4 regions of the Methylovorus sp. SPW-M1 genome follow, and region 1 is predicted to be linked to each of the others. Evidence: predicted binding sites of a transcription regulator. Region 1 holds the regulator's gene; each other region holds the start of a gene.
The links. The regulator sigma-54, encoded in region 1, starts transcription at its own class of promoters, with help from an activator protein. The targets are predictions, from matches to a motif close to TGGCACNNTTCCTGCT.
Positions count from the first base shown of each region.

Region 1 (3,134 bases):
CGGCGCATATCCCGGTAAAGCTGTGCAACACTGATGGTAGCCATATGATTACCTTATGTTCGGCAGGGACAAGGCAACTGGCGGTATGTAAGACAACACGCCTTTGCCTTGTCCCCGGTTAGACCTTTATTCCGCAGCCGCCTGGTGCTTGAGGGCACCGTTGGCCTTGTGATGGTCGCTTACTTTTTCCTTGTGCTTCAGAACCTGGCGATCCAGCTTGTCAGCCAGCGCGTCAATCGCGCCGTACATGTTTTCACCGCTGCTTTCGGCATGGATATCGTGACCCGGCACATGAATGGTGGCTTCCACTTTCTGCGCCAGCTTCTCTACGCTCATGGTGACTTTGACGTCAATCACATGGTCGAAGTGGTTACTCACGCGCTCAAGCTTGCTCTGCACATATTCGCGCAGGGCTGGGGTAACGTCGAGATGGTGTCCGGTGAGATGCAGGTTCATGATTTACTCCTTCAGGTAAAACGCAGATCAAAGCGATCTGCGCTGGTTGGCCGCGGGTATCTGCAAAGACTCGCGGTATTTGGCAATGGTGCGACGAGCAACCACGATGCCCTGTTTACCCAGGATATCCGTGATCTGGTTATCCGACAGCGGCTTTTTCGGGTTCTCTTCGCTGACCATTTGTTTGATCAGGGCGCGTATGGCAGTGGCGGAACAAGCGCCCCCGGATTCGGTAGCCACATGGCTGCCAAAGAAATATTTAAGCTCGTAAACTCCGCGTGGGGTGAGCATGTACTTGCGCGTGGTGACGCGTGAAACCGTGGATTCGTGCAGGCCCAGCTCATCGGCAATCTCGCGCAGCACCAGGGGGCGCATGGCGACCTCGCCGTGCTCAAAGAAATTGCGCTGGCGATCCACAATCGCCTGAGAAACGCGCAGGATGGTGGAGAAACGCTGCTGGATGTTCTTGATCATCCACTTGGCTTCCTGCATCTGGCTCATCAGGTATTGGCTCGAGCTTTCGCGGTTGCGCTTGAGGATGCCGGCATACAGCTGGTTGATGCGCAGCTTGGGCACGACTTCGTCGTTCAGATGGGCCAGCCAGACACCTTTGATTTTCTTGACCACGATTTCATGCTGAATGTAATGATCAGACGTGATTTTGCTGAATTCACCACCTGGGCGGGGATTGAGTTGCAGCACCAGCTGTTGCACTTCGCGCAATACGTCATCGTCGCAGGCCAGCAATTTTTTCAGTTTTGCGTAATCGCGGGCTGCCAGCAGGGGCAAGTGCGTTTCGGCAACCTTGATGGCGAGATCCACATAAGGCGTATCTGGTGGCAAGGCGCGCAATTGCAAGGACAGGCACTCGGCCAGGTTGCGCGCACCTATGCCGGGTGGGTCCAGATTCTGGATATGCTTGAGCGCCGTCTGCAACTCCAGCATGTCGATTTCGAGTTCCGGCGGCAGCATCTCGGCCAGCTCTTCCAGCGACTGCTCCAGATAACCGTCGTCGGTAATGGTATCGACCAGCAGCATGGACAAGGTCTGGTCGCGCTCGGACAGTGGCAACAGCTTGAGCTGACCTAGCAGATGATCGCGCAGGCTGAGGCTGACCGCTTCCTGGTAGCTGAAATCATTGTCATCGTCATTGCCGGAGCTGCTGTCTTCCCAGCGGTTACTGCCGCTGCTGCTGCCGAATTCAAAATAGTCATCGCCACCAAATTCATCCTGGCGGGGAGCTTCCTCCGGTGTAGCGGCCACGCTGGGCTCAGGGGCTACTGGCGCCGCAATGAAGTTGTCGGGGATTTCCAGCGGTTCTTCGATCTTGTCGGCGCGTTCCAGCAATGGATTCGCCTGCAGCAGGGTTTCCAGCTCCTGATTGAGCTCCTGCGTGGATAGCTGCAACAAACGGATGGACTGCTGCAGTTGCGGAGTCAGCGCCAGGTGTTGCGAAAATTTGAGTTGTAAGCTTTGCTTCATACGTGGGGGCCGCCAAATGTGTGCTTAGAGGCGGAAGTCCTTACCAAGATACACTTCTCTTACGCTATCGTTGTGAATAATTTCGCTGGGCTTGCCTGCCGCGAAGACGCGTCCTTCATTGACGATATAGGCGCGGTCGCAAATACCTAATGTTTCCCGCACGTTGTGGTCGGTGATCAGCACGCCAATATTGCGTTCGGTCAAAAAGCGGATGATCTTCTGAATGTCCAGCACGGCGATGGGGTCGATGCCGGCAAATGGCTCATCCAGCAGAATGAAGCTGGGGTTGGTGGCCAGGCAGCGGGCGATTTCAACGCGGCGGCGTTCACCGCCGGACAGGCTGACCGCCATGCTGTTGCGGATATGCGTGATATGCAGTTCCTGCAGCAGCGATTCCAGCTGGTTCTCCATTTGTTCTGGCGCCAGTTTCTGCAACTCCAGAATCGCCATGATGTTTTCGGCCACCGTCATCTTGCGGAAAATCGAGGGCTCCTGCGGCAGATAAGCCAAACCCAGGCGCGCACGACGGTGTATGGGCAGACGGCTCAGATCCTTGCCATCCAGCAGAATGCGCCCATCATCCAGGGCCACCAGACCTACCATCATGTAAAAGCTGGTGGTCTTGCCTGCGCCGTTAGGGCCCAGCAAGCCCACCACTTCGCCGCTATTGAGTTGCAGCGAAATATCCTGCACCACCGTGCGGGATTTATATTTCTTGCGCAGACCTTCTACGATTAATTGGCTCATGTTTACTCAGGTATATCGTGTTGCACGCCAGACTGACGGATTGTCAGCATGGCAGGTTAATTGGCCGTCGCGCCATCGGTGCCAGCCGGTTTTTTCTTGGGCTGAATAACGGCACGTACACGCCCGGTCGGCGTGGCAGGCGTTGCTGCCTGGCTGCCACCGCCAATCACCTCGGCATATTCGGCATTGGCGTCATACATGATGTAGTCACCATGCACGATGTCGTCGCCTTTTTTAACCCAGGCCTTGGTGTAGAGCTGTACCTTGTCCATACGTCCATCGTACTCGATACGTTGACCGCTGCCTTCCATATATTCGTTTTTACCTTCCATTTTTTGCTTGAAGGTGGAAGGCGTCTGCGGATTGCCGTAGGTGGTGCTGTGCTGAAAGCCTTCTTTGTCTTCGCGTACCACCAGTTTGTCGCCACGGATGATCAGCGTTCCCTGGGT
Region 1 covers NZ_CM132626.1:2,805,453-2,808,586, reverse strand. Annotated here, with positions in the region: gene hprK (HPr(Ser) kinase/phosphatase) at 1-44, opposite strand, end outside; gene hpf (ribosome hibernation-promoting factor, HPF/YfiA family) at 127-456, opposite strand; gene ACWWD9_RS13355 (RNA polymerase factor sigma-54) at 484-1,938, opposite strand; gene lptB (LPS export ABC transporter ATP-binding protein) at 1,963-2,685, opposite strand; gene lptA (lipopolysaccharide transport periplasmic protein LptA) at 2,742-3,134, opposite strand, start outside.

Region 2 (3,134 bases), 270 kb from region 1:
AATATGGCGGCAACTCTCCGGACACCGGATTTGATTGCAGCGGTTTTGTTCGTTATGTATTCAAGCAGGCAGCCAGCCTGACCCTGCCACATAATGCACGCGCCATCAGCCAGTTGGGCCAGTCGGTATCCAAAGATGAGCTGCAACCCGGGGATCTGGTATTTTTCAATACGCTGAAATCTGCCTTTTCTCATGTGGGCATTTATCTGGGTGACAACCGCTTTATCCATGCCCCCAGCACGGGCGGCGGCATTCAGGTGGTGGATATGAAAGATGCCTACTGGGCCAAACGCTTCAATGGCGCCCGACGTATTGAGCCGAGTGAAACCGAATCCAGCCAGCCTTCCCTCAAGTAATACCTCCCCGCCGCAACCTCTGTTTCAACTGCCTTTCCTTACCACCCTATCGTTTATAGCTTGGCCGTAATCTCTTGCTTGGCAAACAGTCCGCCTTGCACATAATCCACGCCAAAACGTTTCGCCCATTCGAATTCTTCGCAGCTATCAATGCCACTCATGATGACATGCACGCCTATGCGCCGAGCAGCGCTCACCAGCCAATCGACCATGGCCTGAGCGGCGTTTTCATTCATGCTGCGCAACTGCTGACCATTAAACTTGATCACCGTGGCATCCATAAAAGCACTCAGTGAAAACATGCCCCAGCGCACGCCCACATCCTCCAGCGCCACCGAAGTGCCACTCTGCTGCAATAGCTCGATCATACGTTGCGAGCGCTGGGCATCGGCCAGATTATGATTTTCGACAATGTTGACCAGCAGCTCGCGCTCGGTCCAGGCATGGGTCTTGAACAGCTGCAAAAACGGATTATCCAGATGGTCACCACCTTCAAAAAAGCTGTCGATGTCCAGATCCAGCATCAGCCATCCCTGGCTGGGCGCCTGCGCGATCTGCAAGCGCTTCATCTCCAGTTCGGTATAAAACAGCAACAAAGGGTTGCGGTGAAGGCTGGCAAACATGCGCCCTGCATCCAGCGCTTGCTGCTCCGCATTCCAGAATCTGGCAGAGGCCTGATAGCCCATCACTTCGCAAGCCTGCACGTCGACAATAGGCTGATACTCCACCCCAAAGCGCCGGGACATCACCACATCCAGCATGTCATGGGCAGGCAGCTCCTCAGGGTCTAGTGCCTGGCTGGCAAACAGCGCTTTTAACTCAAGCCGGTTAATCGCATTCATTAACATTCACCTCAATCAGAATCACATACAGCCAATTCTATTTGAGAATGATTATTATTTAAAGTAAAAATTTGCAAAATTGAGTTTAAAAATTTATGCCTTAAAATTTATGCATTTCTGCAAACGCATCCTAGCGATCACTGTGTCCAAGAGAGCGCTCAGGATCAATGCGGTCACGGATCAGCTGCTTTAATTCTTTGGACTCGGGGAAACGCTCCATCTGTTTTCGCGAAAAAATGACCTCGCCATTCAGACGTACCTCAAAAATGCCCCCCGTACCCGGAACCAGCGATACACGTTCGATGTCCGATTCGAAGGTCGTCAATAACTCTTGTGCCATCCAGGCCGCTCTCAGCAACCAGCGGCATTGGGTACAGTATTCGAGTTCGATATGATGTGATTTCATGACAACCTCAAGTTAGCAAGATGTTAGGTATGCAAGATTTTGACAAATAGCGTAAAAAACCGCCTAAAAACACTCGGCGGCTTTGCAAGCTCCCATTAAATAGCGGAAAATATGCAAGCTTTGCGTTAAGCTCAATTTTAATCTGATTAATCATTAAGTACTTCCCATTACTTTTCCCATGAAGGAATCGTGTCACATGCGCGCAAAATTCGAAAAATTCGGCCTCATCACTGCGGGTGCTGTTCTGGGCATCATGCTCAGCCTCAACTACTCCGCCGTCGCCGATAAGGAAACCAAACCACAGCTGCCTATCGACGATTTGCGCACCTTCGCTGAGATTTTCGGCAAGATCAAAAGTGACTACGTAGAACCGGTGGAAGACAAAAAACTCCTGACCGAGGCTATCAACGGCATGCTGTCCGGGCTGGACCCTCACTCGGCCTATCTTGATGCTGATGGCTTCAAGGACCTGCAAGCCGGTACGCAAGGCGAATTCGGCGGCCTGGGAATAGAAGTCGGCATGGAAGATGGTTTCGTCAAGGTAGTTTCCCCGATTGAAGACACCCCTGCCTACAAGGCCGGCCTCAAGAGCGGCGACCTGATCGTAAAGCTGGATGAAACCCCGGTTAAAGGCATGACGCTGAATGACGCCGTCAAGCGCATGCGCGGCAAGCCAGACACCCCCATCACGCTGACCATCCTGCGCAAGGGCGAAGCCAAACCCATCATCGTGACCCTGAACCGGGCCGTGATCAAAACACAAAGCGTGAAATTCAAGCTGACCGAACCTGGCTACGCCTATGTCCGCATCACCCAGTTCCAGGAACACACTGGTGAAGACCTGGCCAAGGCCCTCAAGACCATGCGCGATGAAAACAAGGAACCGTTCAAGGGCCTGATTCTGGACTTGCGCAACAATCCAGGCGGCTTGTTGAACGCGGCTGTTGGTGTTTCGGCTGCCTTCCTGCCCAAGGGTGACCTCGTGGTCTACACCGAAGGCCGCACGGAAGATGCCAAGATGCGTCTGACCGCACAACCTGAAAACTACGTGCGCGGCGGTGGTGATTACCTGCGCAACCTGCCTGCGGACATCAAGACCGTGCCCATGGCAGTATTGGTAAACGGCGGCTCCGCTTCGGCTTCTGAAATTGTGTCCGGCGCTCTGCAAGATCACAAGCGCGCCGTCATCATGGGCACCCAGAGTTTCGGCAAAGGCTCCGTTCAAACCATTCTGCCCATGAATAACGGCACCGCCATCAAGCTGACAACCGCACGTTACTTCACGCCGAATGGCCGCTCCATCCAGGCCAAGGGCATCGTGCCGGACATCGCTGTGGAAGAAGGAACGATCAACACCGTCGAGCAAGGCATGAATCTGCGCGAGGCTGATCTGTCACACCACCTGTCCAACCCTAAGGATGGCGATACCCCGGTGACGATTGAAACGCCAAAAACCCCGGCCAACAGCCAGGATGATGCCAAGCCAGCCGACAAGGATGGCAAGGATAAAGCCGCTGACAAGGCTCCCAT
Region 2 covers NZ_CM132626.1:2,530,907-2,534,040, forward strand. Annotated here, with positions in the region: gene ACWWD9_RS11975 (C40 family peptidase) at 1-356, shown strand, start outside; gene ACWWD9_RS11980 (EAL domain-containing protein) at 410-1,198, opposite strand; gene ACWWD9_RS11985 (SelT/SelW/SelH family protein) at 1,329-1,604, opposite strand; gene ACWWD9_RS11990 (S41 family peptidase) at 1,801-3,134, shown strand, end outside.
Region 2: the regulator sigma-54 is predicted to act here: its motif matches at 1,706-1,721, upstream of ACWWD9_RS11985 (SelT/SelW/SelH family protein).

Region 3 (3,134 bases), 600 kb from region 1:
TTTTTTCTTCGAATTTTGTGACGTTTCTCAAGGTCTTGCCATCGGCAGTGCGATACACCTCGGGGTTCGCGCTGCCTTCGTTATAAGCTTGCCTTGCTTCTTCCAGCGCTTTTTTCTCAGTGGCGAGTTCATCCTGCAAAATCTGCCGGCGGGTATCATCCCGGCGGGTTTGCGTGCTCCTGTCTACCTTGGGAAAGTCCGAAGGCGTAGGCGTTCTTGCCCGCTCTTTTTTGCCTGAGGGCACGGGCAAGGCATTGTCGCCTTTCAGGAAAAGCTGGCAATTCTTGTAGAGGGTCCGCGTTTTAGCGTCCGTGAATGTCGGTTGGCCAGACTCATCAACGCATTTATAGATATCGGCCGCTTGCACCGTCAATCCAGCTAGCAAGCCGCAACACAGCAATAGAAATTTCATGCATTGAGTTTAGATGAGAAGCCATCGGGTGGCAACGCGCGTCAGTTAACAGGTGCGCAAGAGTGGCAGGCAATAAAAAAGGCGGGTTGCCCCGCCTTTTTTAACATGCTGTGATTAGCAGCTGTAGTACATGGCGAACTCGATAGGATGCGGTGTCATGCGCATTCTGGTGACTTCCTCCATCTTCAATGCGATGTAGCTGTCGATCCAGTCATCGGAGAACACACCACCACGGGTGAGGAACTCGCGATCCTTGTCCAGATATTCCAGTGCTTGTTCCAGGGAGGAGCAAACGGTTGGGATCGCTGCATCTTCCTCAGGAGGCAGATGGTAGAGATCCTTGGTTGCTGGCTCACCTGGGTGAATCTTGTTCTGTACGCCGTCCAGACCGGCCATCAGCAGGGCGCTGAATGCCAGGTATGGGTTGGCAGTAGGATCAGGGAAGCGAGCTTCAACGCGGCGAGCCTTGTCGGAATGCACGAAAGGAATACGGATGGAAGCCGAACGGTTCTTGGCAGAGTAAGCCAGCTTAACTGGAGCTTCAAAGCCTGGAACCAGACGCTTGTAGGAGTTGGTGCCTGGATTGGTGATCGCATTCAGCGCGCGAGCGTGCTTGATGATGCCGCCGATGTAGTACAGGGCGAACTCGGACAGGCCAGCGTAGCCGTTGCCTGCGAACAGGTTCTTGCCATCTTTCCATACGGATTGGTGCACGTGCATGCCGGAACCGTTGTCGCCAACGATAGGCTTAGGCATGAAGGTGGCGGTTTTGCCGTAAGCGTGAGCGGTGTTCAGTACCACGTACTTCAGCAATTGCGTCCAGTCGGCACGTTGTACCAGAGTGCTGAACTTGGTGCCGATTTCACATTGACCAGCCGTTGCCACTTCGTGGTGGTGCACTTCAACAGGCACGCCCATGTTTTCAAGGGCGATGACCATGGCAGAGCGCAGATCCTGGAAGGAATCGACTGGAGGTACTGGGAAGTAGCCGCCCTTTACGCCAGGACGGTGACCGGTGTTGCCGCTTTCGAACTTCTCGCCAGATGCCCATGCACCTTCTTCGGAGTTGATCTTGACGGAACAGCCTTCCATGCCGGCATTCCACTGGATGGAGTCGAAAATGAAAAATTCGGGTTCTGGACCGAAGTAGGCGGTGTCACCCAGACCGCTGGACTTCAGGTAAGCCTCAGCGCGTTTTGCCAAGCTGCGTGGGCAACGGTCGTAGCCCTTGCCGTCGGTAGGATCTACCACGTCACAGCTCAGAATCAGTGTAGGTTCGTCCATGAATGGATCGATATTGGCAGTCTCAGGATCAGGCATCAGTTGCATGTCGGAAGCTTGAATACCTTTCCAGCCGGCGATAGATGAACCGTCGAATGCGTGGCCTTCGGTAAATTTGCTTTCATCGAACGCTGAGATGGGTACAGTTACGTGCTGTTCTTTACCTCTGGTATCGGTGAAACGGAAATCAACAAACTTGATGTCATTTTCCTTCACCATTTTCATTACGTCGGCTACCGCCATTTCATTCTCCTAAAACGTAAAAGCGTAAATTAAGTAATCAAACCCCATGGTTTGATAGAAAAACTGCTGAATGTATCTAGCAGGAAACGTGCCATCGGAAACCCCGAGATTCTCATTTTCACATAATCACTTAGAAAAGAGAATAAAAAAGCGGGGCACCGAATTCGGGCGATCGATAGGGCAAATGCACCAAATTGGTGCTTTTGGCTCAGGTCGCAAAATTCTCGCTATACTTCGGGGTAAATCTACAAAATAATCGAGTGCACCATGGAAACTATCAATCAAATATTACAAAAAGCCAAGCAGCGCGCTCAGGTAAACAATTTGCCTTATGCAGGCGCTCTGACGCCAGAGGAAGCCCAGCAGCTGATGGCATCCGCTCCGGGCGCCTGTCTGGTAGATGTAAGAAGCCGCGCCGAGCTTGAGCTGGTGGGGCGCGTTCCTCAGGCATTGAGCATTGAGTGGGCATTTTATCCCGGCATGGTAGCCAACCCTGATTTTGCTGCGCATCTGGACAAGCAGGTGGATCGCGAAGCGCTGGTGATGTTTTTGTGCCGCACGGGTGGCCGTTCGCACAATGCGGCAGTGCTGGCTAACTCCATGGGGTACACCGAGGCTTACAACGTATTGGAAGGTTTCGAAGGCGCTACCGATCCGCAAACGGGTCAGCGTGGCAAGATTAATGGCTGGAAAGCGGCTGGCCTGCCCTGGACGAATAGCTAAAATACAGACAGGGTCGTGATGATGGATCGTTATGCCGTGATCGGCAACCCGGTCGAGCACAGCAAGTCGCCGCTGATACACCACATGTTTGCCGAGCAAACCTCGCAGCAGCTTGAGTACGGCCGTGTGCTGGCTCCCCTTGATGCGTTCATTGAGACCGTGCAGGCCATGCGGGCCCAAGGCTATAAAGGCGCCAACGTTACGGTGCCATTCAAGCTGCAGGCATATGCCCTGGCAACGCAGCTGACCGAGCGTGCCCATGATGCCGGTGCCGTTAATACTCTGATGTTTCAGGGCGAGCACATCATTGGCGATAACACCGATGGCGCTGGCCTGGTACGGGATATTCAGCACAACCTGGCGATTCCCTTGCACGGCAAGCGCGTGCTGTTGATCGGGGCTGGCGGTGCTGCCGAAGGCGTGTTGCATCCCATTCTGGCCCAGCAGCCTGCTCTGCTGGTCGTTGCCAATCGTA
Region 3 covers NZ_CM132626.1:450,792-453,925, forward strand. Annotated here, with positions in the region: gene ACWWD9_RS02035 (DUF4124 domain-containing protein) at 1-412, opposite strand, end outside; gene glnA (type I glutamate--ammonia ligase) at 527-1,936, opposite strand; gene ACWWD9_RS02045 (rhodanese-like domain-containing protein) at 2,204-2,659, shown strand; gene aroE (shikimate dehydrogenase) at 2,678-3,134, shown strand, end outside.
Region 3: the regulator sigma-54 is predicted to act here: its motif matches at 2,015-2,030, upstream of glnA (type I glutamate--ammonia ligase).

Region 4 (3,134 bases), 220 kb from region 1:
GGGCTTTACCACGCAATCGCACTAAGGCACTCGTTTCTCGTTCCGCAGGAAACCACACCACTGAGGGTAGTAATGAACTGCCAGATAAATATGGTGCGAAGAGGGCTTCTTGCTCGACGCCGTTTTGCAGTACGCAGATAACTGTTTGTGGGCTACACAAAGCAGACAGCCATGGTCCAATGGCCTCAATCTGTGTTGTCTTAACTGCGACAAAAACTAGATCGTATGCGCTTGTAATACTAGCTGGATCAGTCACCACAGGGCCAGGAACAACGATATGGTCACTATCAGAAACTAGTTCTAGAAACTCATGTGCCGAGCGTCCGCAAATAGTCGGTGTGCGCCCAATCTCATGAAGTGCCGCAGCTATGGTCGTGCCGATCGCACCTGGACCAATGAGGGCGACGGTTGGGTATTCAAGCATCCTTATCCTTTCATAAATTCACTGGTGCCCTAATTGTTATCCAGAGATCATGAGCCCCACTAAATATATGAAATATTTTCGCCCATGTTTTTTAGGACGAGCTGCAAGTCAGGCCCCCCTCATCCAATGATTATTATGCCTAAGACAATTACGACGCACGCCAGTACTTTTTGCACAGTAAGTGTCTCACCCAGGAAAAAATACCCAATTAATACTACAAACAACACGCTGGTTTCACGTAATGCCGATACTGCGCCCATGGGAGCGACGGACATCGCATAGATAACAATGCCATAAGCTAAAAGAGAGACAAGTCCGCCAATAAAGACGGGAGTGAAGCCTGGACGGACAGTAAATAAGCTTTTCGCGTCGCGCATGCTTATATACATCGAGAGCATTAGGATGCCCCATAAGGCACACATCCACATGGTATATGCCATCGGAGCGCCAGATAACCGTACGCCGATGCCATCAGTCACACTGTAAGCGGCAATGAAACATCCAGTCCCTAATGAATGGGTGACACCAGTGGTTCCAAGTTTTTTTCCATTAAAGCTCAAGGAAATAATGCCACCTGATACCAAGGCAATTCCAAGAAGAGCGCTTGGGCTTATACTCTCACTCGCAAAAAATGAGGCTGCGAGGGCGATAACGATAGGTGAGGAACCTCGTGCAATCGGATAAGTTTGCACGAGCTCGCCTGCTTGATAGCTCCTAATAAGAAAAAGGTTGTAACCAACATGCAGTGCTGCTGAAAGTGCTGCATAGATCCAACTAGCTTTAGCTGGTGGGTTCAAAAAGACAGCGGCTGGAGCACTGGCTATCGCGATTGCGAGGCACATGACCGTCATTGACCAAAGTCTATCGACTCCGTTACGTAGGAGTGCATTCCAGGCTGCATGTAGAAGGGCTGCCAGGAGTAATAGTAGAACGATCTGAGTTGACATGGATGGGAGCTAGGTGCATGAGTCAAACGATATTCATCTGACAACAATCAGGCATTACTGTCGTTCTTGTACAGATTATTAGGGCTGACATAAAGTCTATGGTTGGAAACCAGCCTTACGCGGCCAATTTGATAGCCGGTTCCATTGAGTTATTTACTCGCTGCTTCAACTTAACTCCAGCTTTAAAATGTGGAGCTGCTTTTTCCCCCACATAAACTGATTCCCCAGTTTTAGGATTACGAGCATTGCGAGCAGGCCTGTAATTAACCACAAAGCTGCCAAATCCTCTAATTTCAATCCGATCATGATTACTTAGTGTCCTGGTCATGGCGGCCAAAATCACATTAACTGCCATCTCGGTATCGGCGTGGGAAATTTCTTGAAATTTCGCAGCCAAAATATTTATAAGTTCTGATTTAGTCATATTTTAGTGAGTAATATTAAGCATAAGAACGTGAGTAATATTTTACGTAAAACGTTCTCCCATCATACAGCAGGAATAATACAACCTATTGATATTATTATTCCTTGTCACTCCATCCTGTAGGGATAATGAAGTAAATTTCCCTGGCGACTTGACTAAGCACGATACCAATATATACCATTCACGACGTGAAAAAGGTCTTTCAAATTAACTGCTAAATAAGAACACCAGTGCATACATTCAATGTGCACTTTTCAGTTCTGTATTGAGGCATCGTTTCGTCAAGTCATTCTGTTAGTCGCTATTAAACAGAGTTGGGCTAGCACGAACTTCGCCTCACCACTCTCAATTAGCTTGGAAAGACCAAACATGAGTAATTCATTCAAAACGATCACCGGCTGCTCAGGGCAGCTAGGTCAACTGGCTGTTGATCATCTTCTCGAACAATCACATCATGCACTTCGTGCAACAACAAGAACGCCAGAAAAATTACTGCATCTTCGCGACATTGGCATAGATGTGCGCTTGGCCGATTTTGACCAACCGGCGACACTCCAAACCGCTTTTGAAGGCACGCAGCGTTTGCTGCTTATCAGTACGGATCAGACGAATATTGGCAAAAAGCGTATATCTCAACATAGGAACGCTATTGCAGCCGCTGAAATGGCCGGTGTCAAACACATCATTTATACGTCTTTGCTAAAAGCCGATAACTCACCCTTAGGTATGGTGGCTGAGGATCATGCTGAAACGGAATCTTTTCTCAAAGATAGCAAAATGGGATTTTCGATTCTCAGAAACGCTTTCTATATGGAGATGCTGCTTTGGATACTGCCAGGCGCGATAGCCAGTGGAGAACTGGTATCGGCTGCAGGTGATGGTCGCATTGCTTATATTTCTCGGAATGACTGTGCACATGCAGCCGCATGCTCTTTACTCGCGAATGGCACTGGCCATCATTGCTTAGACATTACTGGTAGGGAGGCGCTAGGATTCGAGGATATTTTGGCAATAACGAATAAAACATTTGGCACAAATATTATATTCAGGCCTGTCTCGCGGCTCGCTCTAATTCAGCATATGACTAACAGAGGAGTGTCGAGCGAGTTTGCCGGCGTATTAGCTCATATCGACAATGCGATATCTCAGGGGGCCATGAATGTAGTAAGTGACGATTTCGAAGGGCTGACCGGAAAACAGCCAGAAGGAATCGATACTTTCTTGCTGGAGCATTATGACGACATTATGAAAGACGCGAAGAAACTAGTTCGTTAATTCGCTACTCTCTGTGGAACAGGAGGTAAGCCTTAATTTAATTATGCTACCTCTTGTAAGGACA
Region 4 covers NZ_CM132626.1:2,581,787-2,584,920, reverse strand. Annotated here, with positions in the region: gene ACWWD9_RS12205 (oxidoreductase) at 1-424, opposite strand, end outside; gene ACWWD9_RS12200 (EamA family transporter) at 544-1,371, opposite strand; gene ACWWD9_RS12195 (integration host factor subunit beta) at 1,487-1,795, opposite strand; gene ACWWD9_RS12190 (SDR family oxidoreductase) at 2,165-3,070, shown strand.
Region 4: the regulator sigma-54 is predicted to act here: its motif matches at 1,864-1,879, upstream of ACWWD9_RS12195 (integration host factor subunit beta).